DNA from 3 places in the Enterobacter sp. MG-EB028 genome. Region 3 is predicted to be linked to each of the others. Evidence: predicted binding sites of a transcription regulator. Region 3 holds the regulator's gene; each other region holds the start of a gene.
The links. The regulator CRP, encoded in region 3, controls carbon source genes, mostly activating them, when cyclic AMP is high. The targets are predictions, from matches to a motif close to ATGTGANNNNNNTCACAT.
Positions count from the first base shown of each region.

Region 1: aaeR (HTH-type transcriptional activator AaeR) is a predicted target of CRP. The motif match lies at 3,428-3,445, and genes of this name have one in related genera.
Region 2: epd (erythrose-4-phosphate dehydrogenase) is a predicted target of CRP. The motif match lies at 4,790-4,807, and genes of this name have one in related genera.

Region 1 covers NZ_CP195079.1:4,312,847-4,319,017, forward strand. The annotation lists gene ACR42C_RS20450 (NAD-dependent succinate-semialdehyde dehydrogenase) at 1-78, opposite strand, end outside; gene aaeB (p-hydroxybenzoic acid efflux pump subunit AaeB) at 167-2,134, opposite strand; gene aaeA (p-hydroxybenzoic acid efflux pump subunit AaeA) at 2,140-3,072, opposite strand; gene aaeX (p-hydroxybenzoic acid efflux pump operon protein AaeX) at 3,080-3,283, opposite strand; gene aaeR (HTH-type transcriptional activator AaeR) at 3,463-4,389, shown strand; gene tldD (metalloprotease TldD) at 4,490-5,935, opposite strand; gene yhdP (AsmA2 domain-containing protein YhdP) at 6,020-6,171, opposite strand, start outside.
Region 2 covers NZ_CP195079.1:3,956,519-3,962,689, reverse strand. The annotation lists gene ACR42C_RS18695 (thiamine pyrophosphate-binding protein) at 1-105, shown strand, start outside; gene ACR42C_RS18690 (OprD family outer membrane porin) at 160-1,428, opposite strand; gene loiP (metalloprotease LoiP) at 1,639-2,397, opposite strand; gene tkt (transketolase) at 2,669-4,660, shown strand; gene epd (erythrose-4-phosphate dehydrogenase) at 5,002-6,021, shown strand; gene pgk (phosphoglycerate kinase) at 6,071-6,171, shown strand, end outside.
Region 3 covers NZ_CP195079.1:4,419,676-4,425,846, reverse strand. The annotation lists gene ACR42C_RS21110 (putative adenosine monophosphate-protein transferase Fic) at 1-261, shown strand, start outside; gene pabA (aminodeoxychorismate synthase component 2) at 292-855, shown strand; gene argD (bifunctional acetylornithine/succinyldiaminopimelate transaminase) at 942-2,162, shown strand; gene ACR42C_RS21095 (YccS/YhfK family putative transporter) at 2,159-4,246, opposite strand; gene crp (cAMP-activated global transcriptional regulator CRP) at 4,304-4,936, opposite strand; gene ACR42C_RS21085 (OsmC family protein) at 5,248-5,652, shown strand; gene ACR42C_RS21080 (phosphoribulokinase) at 5,719-6,171, opposite strand, start outside.

The sequences.
Region 1 (6,171 bases), 110 kb from region 3:
GTCCAGCGTTTTCCAGAGGCCGTTAACCAGATAGCCGGTCTGAAAAAGAGTGTTGTCCTGAAGCGCCTGGGTCGTCATGTGTCCTCCCTTCCTGAATGTAAGTACGTGCTGGAATAAGTATAGCCACAAAAAAACCGACGCTTTTGGCGTCGGTTTTTTACGTCGGTCAGTTATCAGTTAGGGCATTCTGGTAGCGATGCAGCATAAACACCAGCCGCCCTACCGGCTCGGTCACCTGTGGCGGCGCCTGCCAGTGTTTGAGCTTTTCCTGATAAATATCGAGTTCTTCAAGCAGTTGGGTAAAGTAACGGCGGCGTTTGTCATCGCTGCTGGCGGAAAGCACATGGTCGGCGGTACGACGCAGCTGACGGTGGAAGGCCGAGAGATCGTCGTTGATCGGCACCGGCGCGTTACGCAGACGTTGGTGCGCAATGATCATGGTTAATGCCAGGCGGAACTTCGCGATATCCCCCGGAAACTTGTTCAGCAGTAAAAACAGCTGCTGATAGAGCGCGGGCAGGTGGTTCTCTTTACGGCGCGCGGTATTGGTGGTCATCGACGACACGGCAGCCGACACGAACTGGTTCAACAGCACGCGCCCCGTCCGGGCCTGCGAGTTATCCCGTACCAGCAGAATCACCATCATCGCCAGGAAACACCCAACCAGCTGGCCTAACGCGCTGTCGAGGAACTGGCTGAAATGGAAGGTCATCGGGTTATCCAGCACGATGATATTAATCGTACTCGCCAGCGCCCCCAGCGATCCCAGTCGCCGCTTTTGTACCTCAATGCCGATAAAGAACGCCATTACCGCCAGGCTGATACAGAGCAGCAGCATGCTCTGCTGCGTCGACGGAATGATGACCAGGAAATAGAGCGCGCCTATCGGCAGAGCGGCAATGGTGCCGTAGAGGAAATCAATGGCGACCATGCGCGGGTTAGGCAGACGCATCGCCAGCGCGGTCACGACGGCAATCATCACCATCGCGCCGCTGCCGGACGTCCAGCCCGTCCACAGCCAGAAAAGCGTGCCGAGCATACAGGCAAGCGTGGTACGCCAGAAGTTGACCATCGCGTGGTGCCGCTCGGCAGATTCCGCCTTGATCACTACTTCGCCCTGGAGCACCTCTTCTTCCGCCGCGCTGATTTTAGTGTTGCTGATTACACCGCGTTTCAGCAGCAGATAGCGCGTCGCGGCGCCGACCCAGGTGTAGATGGTCACCGGCGTGTCGCGCTCCCCGGTCCAGGCAATCACACGGCGCATGCGCTTAAGCTGCTTATGCACGTCCTGTACGGTGTCTACCGGCTCGGCAAACAGTTCGCGGAACGTATCGGTGACCGCTTCCGGGCGGGTGTTCTGGATGAGATAGGTTTCGCACGCCTGGGTAATCAGTGTCAGAGAGACGGTGTTAAGGGCTTTAAGGCGACGATTCGCCCGGGCCCAGCGCGACGACTCCATATTGAGGTTGCTGCGCATCCCTTCCAGGGCCTGCGTACGGCGTACCAGTCCGCTCCACGCTTTATCCACCTCTTCGCTGTCGCCGTGTTTAATGCACAGCTGCATCAGCTGGTACTGGGCAACGATCAGCGCGTCCAGCTCGCGATCCACCTCTTGCTTGATCGAGCGCGGGGAGAAAAGCAGGTCAGCCACGATCGCGCAGACAATACCAATCACAATCTCGCTGCAGCGCTCCACGGCAAACTGCGGCGCGAGCAAGGGTTCGGACTGGATCGTGATAACAATAATTAACGCGGTATAGCCCGCCAGCCCCCAGGCGTAGGAGTTCTCCACTTTTACCAGAGACGAAATCCAGGTGCAGAAACCCGCCCAGATACAGCACACCATGAGCATCAGCAGCGGCGTGCGGATCATCAGAATAATAATGGTCAGCGCCGCGAAACAGCCGATAAAGGTTCCGATGATACGCAGCATCCCGCGATAGCGGATCGCACCAGAGTAGGGCTCCCCGCCCGCGGCGAAGGCAGGGCCCGCCGCAACAATCGCGGCGGTGAGCACCGCCCAGCGAGGGGTTTCAAGCTGGAAATGGAAGCCGACAAACAGCGCCAGCACAATGGCGCACGCCAGCTTCACGGCGAAGCGAATGTGCTGGCTGGCGATGGAAAAGATACCCATGGCGATTAACCAAACTCGCGCAGGCGGTGGGCAATTTTACGGAAGAGCGAATCCTGGCTGGCATCCCGATCTTTTTCGCCGGTGATCACCACCGTCGCGGTAGTGCCCGCTGGCCACAGGTTGCCCTGCTGTTCGTCCAGATGAATACGTACTGGCACGCGCTGTGCCAGACGCACCCACTCCAGGTTGGAGTCCACCGTCGCCATCCCTTTGGCATCGTTAGAGCTGCTGGAGTTGGTTACCCCTGCGGCAACGCTGTCGACCGTGCCCTTAAAGACGCGGTTGCTGCCAAGCGGCGTGACTTCAGCCCGGTAACCCGGACGTACCCCCTCCAGCTTGGTCTCTTCCATATAGGCGAGCACGTAGAAGGAGTTCTGCTTAACCAGCGCCACGGCGGTTGAGCCGCGGGTAATGAACTCCCCGGCATAAACGTTGAGGTTGGTCACCCAGCCATCGGCTGGCGCGCGGATCACGGTACGCTCCAGGTCGAGCTTCGCCAGATCGCGCGTTGCCTGCGCTTTCGCCAGCTGGTGCAGCACGGTTTGCAGCACGTTGTTGGACTGGTCTATCTCTTCGCGGGACATGGCCTGTACGCCCAGCTGGTTACGACGACCCGCCTCGCGGCGTTTCTCCGCGGCCAGCGCCTGGTAATAGGCCACGTCGGCTTCCGCTTCCTCCAGCGCTTTCTGGTAGCGAGGCTGGTCGATGGTGAACAGGACCTGATCTTTTTTCACGAGCTGGTTATCGTGAACGTTGACCGCCGTGATAAGACCGGCCACGTCAGGGGCTATTGCCACCACGTCGGCGCTGAAGCGTGCATCACGCGTCCACGGTGATTCGGTGTAGTAGACCCAGGCACGGAAAATAGCGATGAAGGCGAGGATAACCAGCGCCATTGTGATGGCAGTGCGGGAGATTTTTCTTGTTAGCGTTTTCACATCAACCTCAGACAAACATGCGCGATATCAGGTAAAACAGGCAGCAATACAGCGCGGTATTGAACAATGCAGGGTGCCAGACAAAATCGTAGATCCCGGTAGGGACCAGCACCTTGCGCACCAGCCAGAAGATCGCCAGTGATAAAAGAAGCTCGAAAAATATCGGTGGGAACGACAGACCGAACACCACGATAACGGGAAACAGACTCATGTTAACCTTGATAAGAGAGAGTGCAGGCTTCAGAATTTTTTAGCGCACGCCACCGCAGGAGAGCAAGAAACGCCGGGCGAGAATGGCGCAGCCGTTATGTAATTAATAATATATTAACGTAACTGTTATGCTGTTATCTATAATATGTGATCTAAATCACTTTTAAGCCAGAGTGAACAATGGAACGTTTAAAACGCATGTCGGTCTTTGCCAAAGTGGTTGAACTGGGCTCGTTTACCGCCGCAGCACGCCAGCTTCAGATGAGCGTCTCATCCATCAACCAGACGGTGTCCAAACTGGAAGATGAGCTTCAGGTTAAGCTGCTCAACCGCAGTACCCGCAGCATTGGGCTGACGGAAGCGGGTAAAATTTACTATCAGGGCTGCCGACGCATGATGCATGAAGTGCAGGATGTTCATGAGCAGCTCTATGCCTTCAACAACACCCCCATCGGCACGCTGCGCATCGGGTGTTCTTCAACTATGGCACAAAATGTTCTCGCTGCCATGACGGCAGACATGCTGAAGGAGTATCCAGGCTTAACGGTAAATCTGGTGACGGGCATTCCCGCGCCGGACCTGATTGCCGACGGGCTGGACGTGGTGATCCGCGTCGGCGCGTTGCAGGATTCCAGCCTGTTCTCGCGCAGGCTGGGCAGCATGCCGATGGTCGTCTGCGCCTCGAAAAGCTATCTGGCGCAGTACGGCGTTCCGGAGAAACCCGCCGATCTCACCAACCACTCGTGGCTGGAGTACAGCGTGCGGCCCGATAATGAATTTGAGCTGATTGCCCCGGAAGGGATCTCTACCAAACTGCTGCCGGAAGGACGGTTTGTCACTAACGATCCAATGACCATTTCGCGCTGGCTGGTGGCCGGTGCCGGGATCGCCTACGTGCCGTTAATGTGGGTGATCAACGAGATCAACAGCGGCGTGCTGGAGATCCTCTTCCCGCGCTACCAGTCCGATCCGCGTCCGGTGTACGCCCTGTATACCGAAAAAGACAAACTCCCGCTCAAGGTACAGGTGTGTATTAATTATCTGACCGAGTATTTTGTGGACGTGGCGGAGCTGTTTCAGGGGATGCGGGGAAGAAGAAAAGAATAGGTCTTTCCCCTCACCCTAACCCTCTCCCCAACGGGGAGAGGGGACTGCTCCGTGCGGTCTTTTCTCCCCGTTGGGGAGAGAGCCGGGGTGAGGGGGGAAATTACGCCGTGCCGCCCACCGTCAGGTTGTCCACTTTCAGCGTTGGCTGGCCCACGCCAACCGGCAGGCTCTGGCCCTCTTTACCGCAGACGCCCACGCCGTTATCCAGCTTCAGATCGTTGCCGACCATGGAGATCTGCTGCATGGCTTCAATACCGGAGCCAATCAGCGTCGCACCTTTGACCGCTTTGGTCACTTTTCCTTTCTCGATCAGATACGCTTCTGACGTGGAGAAAACAAACTTACCGGAGGTGATGTCCACCTGGCCGCCGCCAAAGTTTGGCGCAAAGATACCGTAGTCCACGGATTCGATAATCTCCTGCGGTGTGGATTTGCCCGGCAACATGTAGGTGTTGGTCATGCGCGGCATCGGCAGGTGCGCGTAGGATTCACGACGGCCGTTACCCGTTGGCGCTACGCCCATCAGGCGCGCGTTGAGTTTGTCCTGCATATAGCCTTTCAGCACGCCGTTTTCGATCAGCACGTTGTACTGGCCTGGCGTCCCTTCATCGTCGATAGCCACCGAGCCGCGACGATCGCGCATGGTACCATCATCCACCACGGTGCAAAGCTCAGAGGAGACGAGCTGCCCGATCTGGCCGCTGAACACGGACGTTCCGCGACGGTTAAAATCGCCTTCCAGACCGTGGCCCACCGCCTCGTGCAGCAGCACGCCCGGCCAGCCTGCGCCCAGCACCACCGGGAATGTTCCGGCTGGCGCCGCGACGGCATTCAAGTTCACCAGCGCCATGCGCACGGCTTCTTTTGCCCACGCGTCAGCGCGCGCTTCGCCGTCAACGTCGCCCAGGAACCAGTCATAGCCGAAACGACCGCCGCCGCCGCTTGAGCCGCGCTCGCGTTTGCCGTCGTCATCGACCTGCACGCTGATTGAAAGACGCACCAGCGGACGCACATCGGCCGCCAACGTACCGTCCGTTGCCGCCACCAGAATCAGTTCATACACACCACTCAGGCTGGCGGAGACTTCCTGCACGCGTTTGTCGGCGGCACGCGCCACTTTGTCCACGCGGCGCAGAATGTCCAGCTTCTCTTCACGGCTCATGCTCTGCAGCGGATCGATGCTGGTATAGAGCGCAGAGTGCTGCACTTCACCCAGAGTTTTCACGCGACCATCGCCGGCATCGCGCACAATGGTACGCGCGGCCTGCGCGCTCTGCTCAAGCGCGGCCAGGCTTATCTGGTCGGCATAGGCAAAACCGGTTTTTTCGCCGCTCACGGCACGCACGCCGACGCCCTGGTCGATGTTGTAAGAGCCATCTTTGATGATGCTGTCTTCTAAAACCCAGGATTCGTGATAGCTCGACTGGAAATAAAGGTCGCCGTAGTCGAGACGGCGTTCGGTCAGTTGACCAAGAATGGAGAACAGGTCCTGATGGCTCAGGCCGTTCGCTGCGAGCAAATGTTCACTTACCAGGTTCAGACTCATCGTATTGCTACTCGTTCGTTGCCGCCCGTGGCGGTATAAAGATCGTATTTATTGAGAGTGAGGCAATTACCTGCCCACGTCAAATCATTGCTGTGCATCTTTGCGCGGCTGGCGCAGCACCTCGTTAATCTGCGGTTTATCGACCGGACCGGTAATGCGATAGCGCAAAATGGAGACCTTGCTCCACAGCGGCCCCAGCACTTTACTGGCGGCAAACACCGCCGCCCCGACAATCG
Region 2 (6,171 bases), 460 kb from region 3:
ATGACGGAGGCGCTTGCGATGCCGGGGCCGTCGGTGGTGGAAGTGCGGATGGGACAGATTGGCGCGCTGAAGTTTGCCGGGCCGCCGCAGAAGACGCTTTACTGATATGCGAGATTTCCCCTCTCCCCAAAGGGGAGAGGGTTAGGGTGAGGGGGTAAATCAGAACACGTTAAACGGGTATTCCACGTAGGCGCGGATCTCATCCCCGCCCACGTTGTACTCGCTGGCGTTGCTGGAGACGCGCAGTACGGAGTAGCGCAGGCGCAGCGTCAGGTCTTTCGCCGGGCCGTCCTGCACCTTGTACTGGATCTGGTTAAACCACTCGTGCTCTTTGCCGTTGCTGGTTTCAGAAGTTTTGATGTTATCGCCGCGCACGTAGGCGGTGGTCCAGCTCAGGCCCGGCAGGCCAAGGCCGCCAAAGTCCAGGCCGTACGACGCTTGCCATGAGCGCTCGTCTTCACCGTTGAAATCAGACCAGTAGGAGTTCGCCAGCCAGATGGTATTGCCACCGTCACCCACGCCGCCCTTGTCGCGATAGCCGCCGTAGTTGTAGCCGGTACTGCCGCTGCTCTGCTGGTACGCCACTTTGAACGTATGAATATCCCAGATGTAGCTCGCCGCCAGGCTCCAGATGGTGTTGCTGCGGCCGGTGTCGAGGCTGTCAGCGTAACCCTGATCAAGACGCGAGTTATAGCCGTTAAAGTCGAGTACCAGCTGCTGTCCGGTGCTGAACGGCTGTTTGAAATTCAGGCCCAGATACTGTTTGTTCATCACCTCTTCGTTATGAGAGGCGTACAGCGCACCGCTGAACTGGTCGTTGAACTGGTAGCTTGCGCCCCCGAAGGTCAGGCTTTTCAGGCCGCTGTCGTGGCGGTCGTCGCTTTTACGCTGCTCGTCGGTGAAATAACCGGCGTTCACTTCCAGCCCGTCGATCTCTTTCGAGGTCAGCATGGCACCGGTGTAGCTTTCAAACAGCAGGCGGGAGTTATCGGCGTTAACGATAGGTAGTTCAGGGCGCTGGTTACCGTAGCTCAGCACGGTATTTGAGATGCGCATTTTGGCGGTTGCGCCAAATTTCGCTAGATCGGATTTGGCCCTCCCATCGTCTTCCTGTTTAAAGAAGTCGATACCGCCCGCGCCGCTCTTGCCGCGACCGCCATCCAGGCGCACGCCGTACTGTGCGATGCCGTCCACGCCAAAGCCCACCAGCCCTTCGGTATATCCGGATTCAAATGTGGCGATGATACCCTGGCCCCATTCGGCTTTATCCTGCTGGCCCTGATGGTAATCACGGCTGATATACGCATTGCGTAAAAACAGGTCTAAATGGCTGTCGTCGATAAAACCCATGCTGTCAGATTGCTGGCTTGCAGCGGCAGGTAATGCGGCGAATAAACTTAAAGCAATTAACGATAATTCTTTTTTCACGGAGGGAACGTCTCTGTCTTAATATATTAAATTGAATTACTGCGCGCTTGATAATTACCGGAAAGGTTAACGATTGCAATAAATATGTGACCAGACGTTTCAGCAGGAAAGGGCAGATTTGACGGGGTTTTCAGAGGTGTTACCGATACGTGCGATTTAGTTAGCAATTCATGCGAAATAAAAAGGAGGCAAAATTGCCTCCTTTCAATATTATTTAATTCCGTCAGCGGCCATACGGTCGCGAATATGCTGCGCGCGCGCTTCTGAGGCCGGGTGATCGTCAAACATGGAGCTCTGGCGACCCGCTTCCAGCTTGGCCAGCTTTTCGAAGCTGGTGGCTAAACCGGATGGATTAATCCCGCGTTTGCGCAACAGATCGTAGGAGTAGTCATCCGCTTCGGACTCCTGACGCTGTGAGAACTGGGAGTTAACCAGCTTTTCGCCTACGTCACCAAGCTGCGACTGGGACAGGCTGCCAACGATACCGCCCGCAGAGGCCGCCGCCGCGCGGATGGCATTGGTGCCTAAGGCAACCTGCATCCCTTTCTTGACGTGGCCGAGCGCAACGTGGCCCATTTCGTGGCCGATCACCGCTTCGACTTCGTTGTCGGTCATCATGTCCATCAGCCCGCTGTAGACGCGGATACAGCCGTTCGCCATCGCGAAGGCGTTCACGTCTTTCGCCATGTAAACCTTGTAGTTCACCGGCTGGCCGTTGATGTTATCGCCGAGCGCGGAAGCAATCTTATTCAGACGCTGTGTGTAGGTACTGTCAGCCGGCGCAAGCGTGGCTTTTCCGTCCATATCTTTACAGGCCTGATCGCTCAGCGCTTTAACCTGCGCGTCACTCAGGGAGTAGGCCTGAAAGGCTTCTGCACCTGAGGTCATCAGACCGTTAGAGTCCATATTCTGACAGCCGCTCAGCATGAGCGTTGTACCCAGGGCCAGCACTATTGCACGCATTTTCATGAAGTTGCTTCCGTACTCGTTAATCTGAATAAAATCCGAAAAGTGCACCCGCAACGAAGCCGGGGCGGGGTAAGTATAAGGAATATCTACAGGCGCGGGCGAGCAGATTGCGCAACATGCGAGCATGATCCAGAGATTTCTTAAGCTGCAAAAGAATGGTCCATGTACATGCCCTGCGGCTTGGGTTACATTGTTGGCACTTTTTTCCGGCGTAGCCCAAAACGCGCTGTCGTCAAGGGCATGGCCTTTAACAGTCCGATCTGGAGTTAAAATGTCCTCACGTAAAGAGCTTGCTAATGCTATTCGTGCGCTGAGCATGGACGCAGTACAGAAAGCCAAGTCCGGCCACCCGGGTGCCCCTATGGGTATGGCTGATATCGCCGAAGTCCTGTGGCGTGATTTCCTTAACCACAACCCGCAGAACCCGGCATGGGCTGACCGCGACCGTTTCGTGCTGTCTAACGGCCACGGCTCTATGCTGATCTACAGCCTGCTGCACCTCACCGGCTACGATCTACCTATCGAAGAGCTGAAAAACTTCCGTCAGCTGCACTCCAAAACTCCAGGTCACCCGGAAGTGGGCTACACCGCTGGTGTAGAAACCACCACCGGCCCGCTGGGTCAGGGTATTGCTAACGCTGTGGGTATGGCGATTGCTGAGAAGACCCTGGCGGCGCAGTTCAACCGTCCTGGCCATGACATCGTGGACCACTTCACCTACGCCTTCCTGGGCGACGGCTGCATGATGGAAGGCATTTCTCACGAAGTATGCTCCCTGGCCGGTACCCTGAAGCTGGGTAAACTGGTTGCGTTCTATGACGACAACGGCATCTCCATCGACGGTCACGTTGAAGGCTGGTTCACTGACGACACTGCAGCACGTTTCGAAGCTTACGGCTGGCACGTTGTGCGTGGCGTTGATGGCCACGATGCTGACTCGATTAAACGTGCAGTAGAAGAAGCGCGCGCAGTGACCGACAAACCGTCCCTGCTGATGTGCAAAACCATCATCGGCTTCGGTTCTCCGAACAAAGCGGGCACCCATGACTCCCACGGCGCACCGCTGGGTGACGCGGAAATCGCACTGACCCGTGAGCAGCTTGGCTGGAAATACCCTGCATTCGAAATCCCGTCTGAGATCTATGCCCAGTGGGATGCAAAAGAAGTGGGCCAGGCGAAAGAAGCGGCCTGGAACGAGAAGTTCGCTGCCTATGCGAAAGCGTTCCCACAGGAAGCGGCTGAATTCACCCGTCGTATGAAAGGCGATATGCCGTCTGACTTCGACGCGAAAGCCAACGAATTCATCGCTAAGCTGCAGGCGAATCCGTCTAAAATCGCGAGCCGTAAAGCGTCTCAGAATGCGATTGAAGCGTTCGGTCCTCTGCTGCCTGAATTCCTCGGTGGCTCCGCTGACCTGGCGCCATCTAACCTGACCCTGTGGTCTGGTTCTAAGCCAATCAACGAAGATACTGCCGGTAACTACATCCATTACGGTGTACGTGAATTTGGTATGACCGCTATCGCGAACGGTATCTCCCTGCACGGTGGTTTCCTGCCGTACACCTCTACCTTCCTGATGTTTGTGGAATATGCACGTAACGCCGTGCGTATGGCCGCGCTGATGAAACAACGTCAGGTGATGGTCTACACCCACGACTCCATCGGTCTGGGCGAAGATGGCCCAACTCACCAGCCGGTAGAGCAGGTAGCTTCTCTGCGCGTGACCCCGAACATGAGCACATGGCGTCCATGTGACCAGGTTGAATCCGCGGTAGCGTGGAAATACGGCGTTGAGCGTCAGGACGGTCCAACCGCGCTGATCCTCTCCCGTCAGAACCTGGCGCAGCAGGAACGCACGCCAGAGCAGCTGGCGAACATCGCGCGCGGTGGTTACGTGCTGAAAGATTGCGCGGGCCAGCCACAGCTGATCTTCATCGCCACCGGTTCTGAAGTTGAACTGGCTGTTGCTGCGTGGGAAAAACTGACTGCCGAAGGCGTGAAAGCGCGCGTGGTCTCCATGCCGTCTACCGACGCGTTCGACAAGCAGGATGCCGCTTACCGCGAATCCGTACTGCCTAAAGCGGTTTCCGCTCGCGTGGCAGTGGAAGCGGGTATCGCTGACTACTGGTTCAAATACGTGGGCCTGAACGGCGCTATCGTCGGTATGACCACCTTCGGTGAGTCTGCTCCGGCAGAGCAGCTGTTCGAAGAGTTCGGCTTCACCGTTGAGAACGTTGTCGCTAAGGCGAAAGAACTGCTGTAATCGCTTGTACGGTGCGGGCTGATGCCCTCACCCCGACCCTCTCCCACGGGGAGAGGGTGCAAACACTAAAAACGGTAACCTTTCGGTTACCGTTTTGCTTTTCCCTCGGCGTAAATTATTCCACCAAAAATGTGACGCAAGTCATATAGCTCGCTTATTCATCTGGACAGACATTCCTTTTATTCCTCGATTCGCTTATTCTTGCTGAAGCGTTTCAGTCGATTAAATGTTCGACAATTGACCAATCAATCGCAGTTTGTGATAGCAAGGATTCCCCTTCGGGCGTAGCTGGATTACTCTTTCAGCCACCTCAAACTCAGGGATAGCTTTGCAGGAGATCTATGACCGTACGCGTAGCGATTAATGGCTTCGGTCGCATCGGGCGCAACGTGGTTCGTGCTTTATATGAATCCGGGCGTCGTGCGGAAATCACCGTGGTGGCAATCAACGAACTGGCGGATGCTGCGGGCATGGCGCATTTGTTGAAATATGACACCAGCCACGGCCGCTTTGCCTGGGATGTTCGCCAGGAAAGAGAGCAGCTGTTTGTCGGTGACGACGCGATTCGCGTACTGCATGAGAGCAGTATTGCAGGACTACCCTGGCGGGAACTGGGCGTGGATGTGGTGCTCGACTGCACCGGTGTTTACGGTAACCGCGAACACGGCGAAGCGCATCTGGCCGCTGGCGCAAAAAAAGTCCTGTTTTCTCATCCCGGCAGTAACGATCTCGACGCGACCGTCGTGTTTGGCGTCAACCAGCATGAGCTGAAGGCTGAACACCTCATCGTTTCCAACGCCTCCTGCACCACCAACTGCATTATTCCGGTCATCAAACTGTTAGACGATGCGTACGGCATTGAATCCGGCACCGTGACCACGATTCACTCCGCCATGCACGATCAGCAAGTTATCGACGCTTACCATCCGGATTTACGACGCACGCGCGCGGCGAGCCAGTCAATCATTCCGGTGGACACAAAGCTGGCGGCAGGGATCACCCGAATTTTCCCGCAGTTTAATGACCGTTTTGAAGCGATTGCCGTGCGTGTCCCGACAATTAACGTGACGGCAATTGACCTCAGCGTGACGGTGAAAAAACCGGTAAAAGCCTGCGAAGTCAACCTGTTGCTGCAAAAAGCGGCACAGGGAGCATTTCATGGTATAGTTGACTATACGGAATTACCGTTGGTCTCAGTAGATTTTAACCACGACCCGCACAGTGCCATCGTCGATGGCACGCAGACGCGAGTCAGTGGCGCACACCTTATCAAGACGCTGGTCTGGTGTGATAACGAATGGGGCTTTGCTAACCGGATGCTCGACACTACGTTAGCAATGGCCGCTCAAGGTTTCAGGTAAGACGCATCGTGCGTCTGCAAAACTTTAAGAATCAACGAGAGGATTCACCATGTCTGTAATTAAGATGACCGATCTGGATCTGGCTGGTAAACGCGTTTTCATCCGTGCCGATCTGAACGTACCGGTTAAAGATGGCAAAGTGACCAGCGA
Region 3 (6,171 bases):
CTGGAAAAAGCGGCGTTTGTTGACAAAGTGAGTCACTACTACTGTGAAATCAACATGCTGCATCCCTTTATCCGCGGTAATGGCATTGCGCAGCGCGTCTTCTTTGAGCAGCTGGCTATCCATGCAGGTTACGCGCTGAGCTGGCGGGATATCGATCCCGAGCAGTGGGTAGCGGCGAACCGAAGCGGCGCCATGGGCGATTTGAGCGCACTGAGCGTTATCTTTGCCAAAGTAGTGAGCGAAGCGCGGGAATCTGAGTAGAATAGGGCGGCATTTTTTTCGGGAGCCGCCATGATTCTGCTGATTGATAACTACGATTCCTTCACCTGGAACCTTTACCAGTATTTTTGCGAACTGGGTGCAGAGGTGGTTGTCCGCCGCAACGACGAGCTCAGCCTGGCCGATATCGAGTCGCTGGCTCCGCAGAAAATCGTCATTTCGCCGGGGCCGTGTACGCCATCGGAATCGGGCATTTCTCTGGACGTTATTCACCACTATGCCGGCAGGCTGCCGATCCTGGGCGTCTGTCTCGGCCATCAGGCGATTGCCCAGGTATTTGGGGCTACCATCGTGCGTGCCGCAAAAGTGATGCACGGCAAAACCTCGCCGGTTACCCACACCGGCACGGGCGTATTCACAGGGCTTAATAACCCGTTAACCGTGACGCGCTACCATTCGCTGGTGATTGACCCGCCGACGCTACCCGACTGCTTTGACGTGACCGCCTGGAGCGATACCCAGGAGATCATGGGGATTCGCCACCACGAGTGGGATCTCGAAGGCGTGCAGTTCCACCCGGAAAGTATCCTCAGCGAGCAGGGGCACGCGCTGCTGGCAAATTTCCTTAATCGCTGAATATCTGTTGCCTTGCTGTGATTTTTTATGCATATTTTGTGATTATATTTTCACAATCAATGTGACATAAAATGGATGGGCATGACATGGCAACTGAACAACCAGCAATTACCCGCGCGACATTCGATGAAGTGATTCTGCCGATTTATGCACCGGCTGAGTTTATCCCGGTGAAGGGGAAGGGCAGCCGCGTCTGGGATCAGCAGGGCAAAGAGTATGTGGATTTCGCGGGCGGTATTGCGGTTACGGCGCTGGGTCACTGCCATCCTGCGCTGGTGGAGGCGCTGAAAACCCAGGGCGAAACCCTGTGGCACACCAGTAACGTGTTCACCAACGAACCGGCGCTGCGCCTGGGCCGTAAGATCATTGATGCCACCTTTGCCGAGCGCGTGCTGTTTATGAACTCCGGCACCGAGGCCAACGAAACCGCCTTCAAGCTGGCGCGCTACTACGCGACAACGCGTCACAGTCCTTACAAAACCAAAATCATCGCCTTCCATAACGCCTTCCACGGACGCTCTTTCTTTACCGTCTCCGTTGGCGGCCAGCCGAAGTATTCCGACGGCTTTGGCCCAAAACCGGCAGACATCGTCCACGTGCCGTTTAACGATCTGCACGCGGTGAAAGCGGTGATGGACGACCACACCTGCGCGGTAGTGGTGGAGCCGATTCAGGGTGAAGGCGGCGTGACGGCGGCGACCCCGGAGTTCCTGAAAGGGCTGCGCGCGCTGTGCGACGAACATCAGGCGCTGCTGGTGTTTGATGAGGTACAGTGCGGGATGGGGCGTACCGGAGACCTGTTTGCTTACATGCACTACGGCGTGACGCCGGATATTCTGACCAGCGCCAAAGCGCTCGGCGGTGGTTTCCCGGTGAGTGCGGTACTGACGACGCAGGAGATCGCCTCCGCGTTCCACGTCGGATCTCACGGCTCCACCTACGGCGGTAACCCGCTGGCGAGCGCCGTGGCGGGAGCCGCGTTCGACATCATCAACACGCCGGAAGTGCTGAACGGCGTTAGCGCGAAACGCGAGCTGTTTGTGAAACACCTGAAAAAGATTGATGAACAGTACGACGTGTTCAGCGAGATCCGCGGAATGGGGCTGTTGATTGGCGCCGAGCTGAAGCCGCAGTACAAAGGCCGCGCGCGCGATTTCCTTCACGCTGCCGCGCATGAAGGCGTCATGGTGCTCAACGCGGGGCCGGACGTGATGCGCTTTGCGCCGTCGCTGGTGGTGGAAGAAAAAGATATAGAAGACGGGTTAACCCGCTTTGCCGCGGCGGTCGCGAAGCTCGTTAAAGGCTAATACTCGGTTCGCTTTAACCGGCGCGTTAACCAAATCCCGTGATGCGGGCGCTGACGCCATGCCACCGACGAAATGGTGTGCATGGTGTTCAGATGTCCCAGCACACGCTGCAAATGCTGCTCCAGCGTGCTCATCGGCCCGTGGGTTAACGTCTCCGGCGCTTCCAGAATGTTTGAGTCGCCCGATTCGCCCGGCGCGTCATACTCCAGACGCTGCTGACACCTCTGCAACGCAATTTCACACGACTGCAAATAGCGCTGCGCCAGATCCGGCGTCAGCATCGTGTGCTCGCGCGCCAGCGTCGTCATGGCGTTGATATGCTCGACGATAAACTGGCTGTGCGTCACCCACAGCTTCATGTCCGCCAGATAATGAGAATTAAAGCCCGGCTCCTGCATCGCCTGATTCAGCGAGTTAAAGAGGGCGTTATGCGCCTGGTTGACCTTCATACGTTCGTAGGCAAGCGGGGAAGGCTGCGGATCGTCGCTCAGGATCAGACGAATGGCCTGCTGATCGGCCTCCAGCGCGTCGTGGGCGTTCTGTCTTAGCAGCCCGCTCTGCCACTGTGGCCACAGCCAGACCATACCGCCAAAGGCGATCAGACAGCCAATCAGCGTGTCGATCAGGCGGGCAACGATGAACTGTTCGCCGTTAAGCGTAAGCAGCTGCAGGGTATATACCGCCGTTACCGTAAAGCCCACCATCGCCCAGCCGTAGTTTTTGCGAATGATTAGATAGCTCACCAGGGTGATAGCCAGCATGCCCGCCAGGGTATAGCCCTCGGGCACGTGAAAGTGCAGCGTCACGCCTGCAATAATCAGCCCCGCCATCGTGCCGCCCGCCCGGTGCAGAATGCGCACCCGCGTGGCGCCATAGCCGTTCTGGGTGACAAACAGCACGGTCATTAAGATCCAGTAGGGTTTCGGCAGGTGCAGCGCCATGCCCATCAGGCTGGCGATACTGAGCATGACGCTAATTCGTGCGGCGTTGCGCAGGGCGGACGATTTAAGAGAAAGATAGCTTTTGAGCGCCGGCAGCAGCGGCAGACGTTTTTGTTTATCCGCCATCAGGTCGCGGGGATAAAGCGGTCGCTGGGTGCGCAGCACGCGGGCGATGCGGCTGAAGTGCCAGGCGGCAAACTGGCCGACCGGATTTTCCGGGTGCTGACGGGCAATTTTCTCCAGCGCGCCGAGCTGTTTGTCCATGTTAAAGCGCGTGGGGTAGCGGTGATAAAGTATATCGTCAGCCAGCACCCGCAGGCGCGCGGAGACGGTCTGCGCGTTCCAGCGAATCACCGCTTCGGCATGGCTGCGCTCAACCAGCTTTTGCACCTCCTGCGGGTGATGAAGGCTAACGGAGATATGCTCCTGAAGGTCCAGCCCCACCTGGAAGGTACGCAGCAGCCGTTTGTACTCGTGGTTCTTGTTTGCGGCGAGCATATGCAGCTGCTGATAGCACTGGCTTATCAAATCCACCACTTTTTGCTGGCGCGTCAGCAGCGGCGGTAAGGATTTTTCCGGATCGGTATGCTGGGTGAGCAGGGTGTATTTGGCTTCGCAGTAATCCGCAAGCTGCACGTAGAGCAGGCTCAGAGATTCTCGCAGCGGCTGCTCTCGCCATAGCCAGAACCAGAACCAGTTAAACAGCCCGTACCACAGCGTGCCGAGGGCGTAGATCAGCAGCGGCTCCCACACGGGCATATTCCCGGCGAGGCTCAGGGTAAAGATGGCCGCAATGAGTGACGCTGGAAGCAGGCGAGCGTGCAGCGAGCTGATTTCCGCCGTGACGCCGAGGGTCATCGCCAGCACGGTCAGGATCAGTGGCAGGGGAATATCGCGAGCCAGTAACAGCTGCACCGCGAGGCTACAGCCTGCAAACAGGCAGCCCCCGATAATCAGGCGTTTGAAAAAGCGCTTATGCGGCGTGTCCAGACCGGCGATGTTGCAGCAGGCGGGCACGAGGGAAAACAGCAGGCCCTGCTGAAGATGACCCAGGAGCAGGCCCACGGCCACAGGAAGACACAACACCAGCGTTTGTCGCAGTGCGTAGTTAACTTCCGGGTGATAGATCAGCCTGCGCCACATGGGGAAAAGAGACAAAAACGGCGTGACACCTCGCGATGGCACGCCGTTTAAGCAGGATTAACGGGTTCCGTAAACCACGATGGTTTTACCGTGGGCGGAGATCAGGTTTTGATCTTCCAGCATTTTCAGAATACGGCCCACTGTTTCACGGGAGCAACCAACGATCTGACCAATTTCCTGACGGGTAATTTTAATTTGCATGCCGTCCGGGTGGGTCATCGCGTCTGGCTGTTTCGCCAGGTTCAGCAGGGTTTGCGCGATACGGCCGGTCACGTCCAGGAAGGCGAGGTTACCCACTTTCTCTGACGTCACCTGCAGACGGCGCGCCATCTGGGAAGAAAGACGCATCAGGATGTCAGGGTTTACCTGAATCAGCTGACGGAATTTCTTGTAAGAAATTTCAGCCACTTCACATGCTGTCTTTGCACGAACCCAGGCGCTACGTTCCTGGCCTTCTTCAAACAGGCCCAGTTCACCGATAAAATCGCCCTGGTTCAGATAAGAAAGGATCATCTCTTTCCCTTCCTCATCTTTGATCAGCACTGCCACCGAGCCTTTGACGATGTAATACAACGTTTCCGCTTTTTCACCCTGGTGAATCAGCGTGCTCTTCGATGGGTACTTATGAATGTGGCAATGAGACAAGAACCATTCGAGAGTCGGGTCTGTTTGCGGTTTGCCAAGCACCATGCGCTGTTATCCTCTGTTATAAGCTGTCACCAGAGTCATCAGATGCATCCGGACTCTGGGGTTGCAATCGAATTCTTACCCATACCCTGGGAAGTCGGCTGTCGTAACGTTTCGCAGCCAGTAAAGTTTGATGTCCTCTGCATACATGTGTAACGTCAATGTATTACTGTAGCATCCTGAGTGTTTTAGCATAGCTTTCGCCGCGTGTCTCCTGGTGTCTCGCTTCAGCATGATGCAGGTCGCCTTCCATTGCGAGAAATGTAACGCACGCGTAATCTGTCACCAAAAATGCAACGTTGGAGTTAATGAATATGCAAGCGCGCGTGAAGTGGGTTGAAGGTTTAACGTTCCTGGGGGAGTCCGCGTCAGGACACCAGATTTTGATGGATGGTAACTCCGGCGATAAAGCGCCGAGCCCAATGGAAATGGTGCTGATGGCGGCAGGTGGATGCAGTGCGATTGACGTGGTGTCGATTCTGCAAAAAGGTCGTCATGACGTAACGGATTGCGAGGTTAAACTCACCTCAGAACGTCGCGAAGAGGCGCCACGCCTGTTCACCCACATAAATCTGCACTTTGTTGTCACCGGGAAAGCGCTGAAAGACGCGGCGGTTTCACGCGCGGTGGACCTGTCTGCGGAGAAGTACTGCTCTGTGGCGCTAATGCTGGAGAAAGCGGTAAAAATTACGCATTCGTATGAAGTGATTGAGGTGTGATTCACGGGGCATCGTGCGTGTTGATGCCCTCACCCTAACCCTCTCCCACGGGGAGAGGGAACATCTTTACGCGATCTGCTTCCCTTCCATCAACCGCTGAACCAGCGGCGTCATGATGAGCTCCATTGCCAGCCCCATTTTTCCACCCGGCACCACTAACGTATTCATGTGCGAAATAAACGAGCCCTGCAGCATCGCCAGCAGCCAGGGGTAATCAATGCCTTCAAGATTGCGGAAGTGGATCACCACAAAGCTCTCGTCCAGCGACGGGATGCTTTTCGCCGCGAACGGATTGGAGGTGTCCACCGTCGGCACGCGCTGGAAGTTAATGTGGGTGCGGGAGAACTGTGGCGTGAGGTAATTGATGTAGTCTTCCATGGAGCGCACCACGGAGTCCATCACCGCCTCGCGCGAATGGCCGCGCTCGCTCATGTCACGCGTTAGCTTCTGGATCCACTCCAGGTTAACGATAGGGACCACCCCGACCAGAAGATCCACGTGGCGCGCCACGTCGTGCTG